Regions from separate parts of the Pseudomonas coleopterorum genome, predicted to be linked through region 2. Evidence: predicted binding sites of a transcription regulator. Region 2 holds the regulator's gene; the other holds the start of a gene.
What was found. The regulator FliA, encoded in region 2, starts transcription of late flagellar genes. The targets are predictions, from matches to a motif close to CTAAAGTTTNNNNNNNNNNNGCCGNTAA.

Region 1: a site for FliA is predicted at 1,617-1,644, ahead of BLV18_RS08250 (methyl-accepting chemotaxis protein). Genes of this name have one in related genera too.

What each region holds. Positions count from the first base shown of each region.
Region 1 is NZ_FNTZ01000001.1:1,814,788-1,818,197, forward strand. Features, by position in the region: gene fucP (L-fucose:H+ symporter permease) at 1-476, opposite strand, end outside; gene rbsK (ribokinase) at 508-1,434, opposite strand; gene BLV18_RS08250 (methyl-accepting chemotaxis protein) at 1,771-3,410, shown strand, end outside.
Region 2 is NZ_FNTZ01000001.1:2,982,382-2,985,791, reverse strand. Features, by position in the region: gene flhF (flagellar biosynthesis GTPase FlhF) at 1-623, shown strand, start outside; gene fleN (flagellar synthesis regulator FleN) at 742-1,575, shown strand; gene fliA (RNA polymerase sigma factor FliA) at 1,569-2,315, shown strand; gene BLV18_RS13315 (chemotaxis response regulator CheY) at 2,529-2,903, shown strand; gene BLV18_RS13310 (protein phosphatase CheZ) at 2,923-3,410, shown strand, end outside.

The DNA.
Region 1 (3,410 bases), 1.2 Mb from region 2:
AACGGGTGAAAGGTCTGGGAGATGTTCAGGCGTCGCGTGCCGGTTTCCCGCGGACCCATCAGGGTCGAATAGGTGTTGCAGGCGGTCTCGAGAAACGACAGGCCGGCGGCGATGACGAACAGCGCGATCAGAAACATGCCGTACTTGGCGGTGGACGCGGCAGGGAAGAACAGCGCGCAGCCGAACAGGTACAGCATCAGGCCGACCAGGATCGTGGTCTTGTAGCTGAAACGGCGCACCACCAGGGCTGCCGGTATGGCGACGAAGAAGTAGCCCAGGTAGAACGCCGACTGGACGAAGGCCGACTGGAAGTCGCTGAGCAGGAAGGCCTTCTTGAAGTGGGCGATCAACACGTCGTTCATGCCGGCCGCGGCAGCCCACAGGGCGAAGATCAGACACAGCAGGATGAAGGCGAACCATGGCGTACGGTTCAGGTAGAACCCGTCCGGGGTTTGTTGCAGCGCAGGTTTGTTCATTATTGTTCTCCGCGAGAGTGCTGGTGAGGTGTCAGCGAGCCGATGCATCCAGAAAGCGTGCAAACGTTTCTGCGTCCGGGTAGGAAGACTGCGTGCCGAGGCCGGTGACCGAGCAGGCGGAGTAGGCCACCGCCTGTTGCATCGCCTGACGGATATCGGCGTCCCGGCTCCAGTGCCTTGCGAAGCAGCCGATGAAGGCGTCGCCCGCGCCACTGGTGTCGCGCGCCTCGACCTTGACGCCCGGGACCTGCCACTCGCCTTCGGCGCCCACGTACAGGGCGCCTTGTTCACCCAAGGTGACGATGACGTGGCGTACACCCTTGGCCACCAGGGTCCGCGCGGCATGCGCAGCGTCCGCGGCAGAATTCACCTGCAGCCCGCTGATGAGCGCCAGTTCGCTTTCGTTGGGAATCAGGAAGTCCAGCAGCGCCAAGTGGTCGTTGCTCAGGCCGGCCAGGGCAGGGGCGGGGTTGAGCAACACTGGAATGGCGTGGCGTCGAGCGAACTCGATGGCGTGGTACACGCTCGCCAGTTCGATTTCCAGTTGCAGCACGATCAGGGCGCAATCACGCAATTGCGCCTCGGCGCGATCGATGTCGGCCGGATGCAGATGGGCATTGGCGCCTTTGACGATCAGGATGCTGTTGTGGGAGTTCTCCTGAACGAAGATCGGCGCCACACCGCTGGACACGCCCGGTACCCGCTCGACGAAACGCGAGTCGATGCCCAGCCGTTGGAAATTGGCCAGGGTGGTATCGGCGAAGCCGTCGTCGCCGACCTTGCTCAGCATCAGGACGTCGGCACCCAGCAAGGCCGCCGCCGCGGCCTGGTTGGCCCCCTTGCCGCCGCAGCCCATGGCGAAACGCGGTGCTTCGAGGGTTTCGCCCTGGGCGGGCATGCGCTCGATGTAGGTGATCAGGTCGACCATGTTGCTGCCGATGACTGCGATCTTGCTCATTGTTGTTGTGACCTCGCCAGCGCCGACGGACCCACCGTCGGCTGTTATTTATGTTATTTAAATAACATTTTCTGTGAGTATTCAATCTTTATTTTTTCGAGCCCCGCAGTGATGTCGCCGCGACATTACTCAAGTCATGAAGTTCAAAAGCTGTACAAATAAATATATTTGTACAAATTCTCGTAAAGTTATCCGAAACCCAACCGATACGGACGTTTGAGCACAGAACACCTGTGCTCGGCCAAGGGGCCGGACAGAGCCCCGGCGTCCGAGAAAGGGACCGTTCTCACCTCACGCTTAACCACGAACCGTCCCATTCCGGGCTGTGAGAACCCTATGAACATCCTTGCTCCTGCCGTAACGCTCGCCAACCGATTGCGCTTCAAGACCAAATTCGCGGTGCTCGCCATCATCGTTCTGGTTCCGCTGCTCCTGCTCGGTACCCGCTTCATCGTTCAGCTCAATGACAGCCTGGCGGTCATACGCTCGGAGCAGACCGGCCAGCGCTACCTGCTGGATGTGACGCCGATCCTGCGCCTGTCCATGATGCAGCGCGCGTTGACCAACCGCCTGCTCAGCGGCGATCAGACCGCACAGGCCGATGTGCTGGCCAATCAGGCAAAGATCGAAGACGCCTTCTCGAAACTGGCCACCACTGACCGCCAGTTCAACGACGCTCTGCAGACCGGCGATCGCGTCGAACGCCTGCATGCCTCGGCCACGCGCTTGATGTCGCTGGCCAAGCCCGGCGTCGATCCTGGGGGCATGTTCGATCAATGGAACGACCAACTGACCGAGACCCTGAATTTCGTCTACTACGTCTCCGCGACGTCGGGCATGGTGCTGGATGAGGATTACGCATCGCTGTTCATGATCGACCTGAGCACGCTGCGTCTGCCTCGCCAGATCAACATCGTCGGGCAATTGCGCGGCTTGGCCAGCGGGCTGCGTGAGGGGCAGCCGTTGAGCCCCGCGACGCGTGGCGTGATCAAGTCGATGCTCAAGACCGAATTGCTCATCCACAAGGAGCTTCAGCAAAGCCTGGAGCTGCTGCGTCGCCGAGAGCCCGCCCTGGCCGATCGCATTCAGGCACCTATCGACAGTGCGTTCATGAGCCTGACCGGCTTCCGTGCGGACCTGGAAGCGGTCACGTCCTCTACCAGTGACACGCTGGTCAACGTGCAGAACGTGCCCGCCAAAGGCAACTCGGTCGTGGCTGAGCTGTACAAGGCACAGGACACGCTGCAGGAAGAACTGCTCAACCGCCTGGCCCAGCGGGCTCAGGAAAAGACCTCGGAGCGGCTGTTCATTCTTGGCATGTTCGCCGTCGTCGGCCTGCTGCTGGCGTACGTGTTCTGCGGTATCTACAGTGCCATGCGCCGTAGCATCGAGGATGTGTTGCAGGCCACCCGGCTCATCGGCCAAGGTGACTTGAGCGCACGCGTCCAGGTGCGTGGCAAGGACGAAATGGCCGACGTGGGCAACAGCCTGAACCACATGGTGCGGGCCTTCGGCAGCTCGCTGACCCAGGTCGAGCGCAGCTCGCAGTCGGTTTCCGATGCCGCCGCGCGCATGGGCGTTTCCATCGATCGGGCCAAGCAATCGATGAACACTCAGCAAAGCGAGACCGAACAGGTCGCCACGGCCATCAACGAGATGACCACCAGCGTGGCCGACGTCGCACAGAACACCGAAGGGGCGGCCCACGCTGCCGAACACGCCAGTCAGTCTTCCCAGGCCGGGCTGGCGAAGATGCATGAAACCAAAGTCACCATCGAGGCCCTGGCCGATGAGGTGGAGCGCAGCGCGCAGAAGGTCTCGGCGCTTGCCCAGCACAGCCAGCAGATTGGCGGAGTGATCGAGGTAATCCGCAACATCGCCGACCAGACCAACCTGCTGGCCTTGAACGCTGCCATCGAAGCCGCCCGTGCCGGAGAGCAGGGGCGTGGCTTTGCGGTGGTCGCCGACGAGGTGCG
Region 2 (3,410 bases):
CCACCACCCTGGCCAAGCTGGCGGCGCGCTATGTGCTCAAATACGGCTCGCAGAGCGTGGCTCTGGTGAGCATGGACAGTTTTCGTATCGGTGCTCAGGAACAGCTCAAGACCCTGGGCCGCATTCTCAACGTTTCGGTGACTCAGGTGGATCCGGGCCAGTCATTGGTACAGGCCCTGGAGCCGCTGCTGCGCAAGCGCGTGGTCTTGATCGACACCGCCGGCCTGCAGGCCAGCGATCCGGCCCTGCGCATGCAGCTCGAAAGCCTGGCCGGACGTGGGATCAACGCCCGCAACTACCTGGTGCTGGCGACCACCAGCCAGAAGCAGGTGCTGACCGCGGCCTACCATAGCTACAAACGTTGCGGTCTGGCCGGGTGCATCCTGACCAAACTCGATGAAACGGCCTGTCTCGGCGAAGTGCTGAGCCTGGCCATCAGTCAGGAACTGCCGATTGCCTATCTCACCGATGGGCCGCGCATTCCCGACGACTTGCATCTGCCGCGGCGGCACCAGCTGGTCAGCCGCGCGGTGAGCGTGCAGATGCAAGAAGAGCCCAGCGAAGAGGCCATGGCCGATATGTTCGCAGGTCTCTACCACAGCCCCGACAAGCGAGTTGGCTGAGGTGAAGAACGTTAGGCAAGCACAATCTTCCTGCATCGTAGGGTTGCCAGGAATTACTCGAGCAATCGAACTGGCAGCCACTGGTGTGGCCTCGGTCTAGACAAGGTAAAGAACGAACATGGGCAGCATGCATCCCGTACAGGTGATCGCGGTGACCGGCGGCAAAGGCGGCGTCGGCAAGACAAATGTGTCAGTGAACTTGTCCCTGGCGTTGGCCGAGCTCGGCCGCCGGGTCATGTTGCTGGACGCCGACCTTGGCCTGGCCAACGTCGACGTATTGCTGGGCCTGACCCCCAAGCGCACCCTGGCCGACGTGATCGAAGGTCGCTGCGAACTGCGTGACGTGATGTTGCAGGGCCCTGGCGGCATTCGCGTGGTGCCGGCGGCCTCCGGCACCCAGAGTATGGTGCACCTGACCCCGGCCCAGCATGCAGGCCTGATCCAGGCCTTCAGCGACGTGGGCGACAACCTCGACGTATTGATCATCGACACCGCTGCCGGTATCGGCGACTCCGTGGTGAGTTTCGTACGCGCGGCCCAGGAAGTGCTGCTGGTGGTGTGCGACGAGCCGACTTCGATCACCGATGCCTACGCCCTGATCAAGCTGCTCAACCGCGACTACGGCATGAATCGCTTCCGGGTCCTGGCCAACATGGCGCAGAGCCCTCAGGAAGGCCGCAACCTGTTCGCCAAGCTGACCAAGGTGACCGACCGCTTCCTCGACGTGGCCCTGCAGTACGTCGGCGCCGTGCCGTACGACGAGTCGGTGCGCAAGGCCGTGCAGAAGCAGCGCGCCGTCTACGAGGCGTTTCCCCGCTCCAAATGCTCGCTGGCCTTCAAGGCCATCGCGCAGAAGGTAGACACCTGGCCATTGCCGGCCAATCCCCGCGGCCACCTGGAGTTCTTCGTCGAACGCCTGGTGCAGCAAACCAGTGCAGGGCCCGTATCATGAGCGCCAGCGGATACCGTATGTACAGCAAGGCGTCGCGCGACTCGCAGCAGCATCAGCTGATCGAGCAATACGCGCCGCTGGTCAAGCGCATTGCCTATCACCTGCTGGCGCGACTGCCGGCAAGCGTGCAGGTGGAAGACCTGATCCAGGCCGGCATGATCGGCCTGCTGGAGGTTTCGACCAAGTACGACTCGAGCAAAGGGGCCAGTTTCGAGACCTATGCCGGCATTCGTATTCGCGGCGCGATGCTCGACGAGGTGCGCAAGGGTGACTGGGCACCGCGTTCGGTGCACCGCAATACCCGCATGGTCAGTGATGCCATTCGCCGAATCGAGTCAAAAACCGGTCGCGACGCTAAAGATCACGAGATTGCGGCCGAACTCAATCTGAGTCTGGATGATTACTACGGGATCCTGAACGATACCTTGGGCAGCCGCCTGTTCAGTTTCGACGACCTGCTGCAGGACGGCGAACACGAGGGGCTGCACGAAGACGGCGCCAGCGGTTCGCTGGAGCCCTCGCGGGATCTGGAGGACGAGCGCTTCCAGGGTGCGCTGGCCGAGGCCATCGCCAACCTGCCCGAACGCGAGAAGCTGGTGTTGTCGCTGTATTACGACGAAGAGTTGAACCTCAAGGAAATCGGCGAGGTACTGGGTGTCAGCGAATCGCGCGTCAGCCAGTTGCACAGCCAGTGCGCCGCGCGACTGCGCGGGCGCTTGGGAGAGTGGCGGGCACGCTGAAGGAACGGCGAGATCGGTGCGGGCTTTTTCGCGGGCAGAGCCCGCTCCCACAGTCTCGACCTATGTGGGAGCGGGCTCTGCCCGCGAAGAGGCCCGTTGGCGTAGCGCGTGTAAGCGATCTGCAGCGGCAAGTGGCTCAGGCGAATTCGATTGTTATGCACGCTCAGAGGCTGGGCGTGTTCAAGACTGCTGGAGGTCTAATTGGACAAGAACATGAAAATCCTCATCGTCGACGATTTTTCGACGATGCGGCGCATCATCAAGAATCTGCTGCGTGACCTGGGCTTCACCAACACCGCCGAGGCCGACGATGGCAACACCGCCTTGCCGATGTTGCACAGCGGCAACTTCGATTTCCTCGTCACCGACTGGAACATGCCGGGCATGTCGGGCATCGATCTGCTGCGCCAGGTGCGCGCCGACGACCGCCTCAAGCACCTGCCGGTGCTCATGGTGACCGCCGAGGCCAAGCGCGAGCAGATCATCGAAGCCGCCCAGGCCGGGGTCAACGGGTATGTGGTCAAGCCTTTCACTGCGCAAGTGCTGAAAGAAAAAATCGAAAAGATTTTCGAGCGCGTCAATAGCTGAAGTCTGCAATGGGGGCGCAATGGACCACAAACAAAGCACGTTGGGGGACTTCGAGTCGACCCTGAAGAAACACGCCGTCGAGCTGGTCGACAGCCTTGAGAAAGGCCGTTTCGGTGAAGCGGTGCAATTGATCCACGAACTGAATCAGACCCGCGATCGCGGTTTGTATCAGGAAGTCGGCAAGCTGACCCGCGAGCTGCACAGCGCCATCGTCAGTTTCCAGATCGATCCGACCATTCCCCAGGCCGAAGAGGTGTCGCAGATCACCGACGCGACCGAACGCCTGTCGTACGTGGTGCGCCTGACCGAGAGCGCAGCCAACCGGACGATGGACCTGGTCGAGCAGAGCACGCCTGTGCTCAATACGCTGAGCACCGAGGCCAGCGCCTTGAGCGCCGACTGGCAGCGCTTCATGCGCCGCGAAGTGGCCGCCGACGAGTTCCGCGAACTGGCCCGCCGGGTGGACGGATTCCTGACCCGCAGCGAGCAGGGCAATCGTGAAGTGGC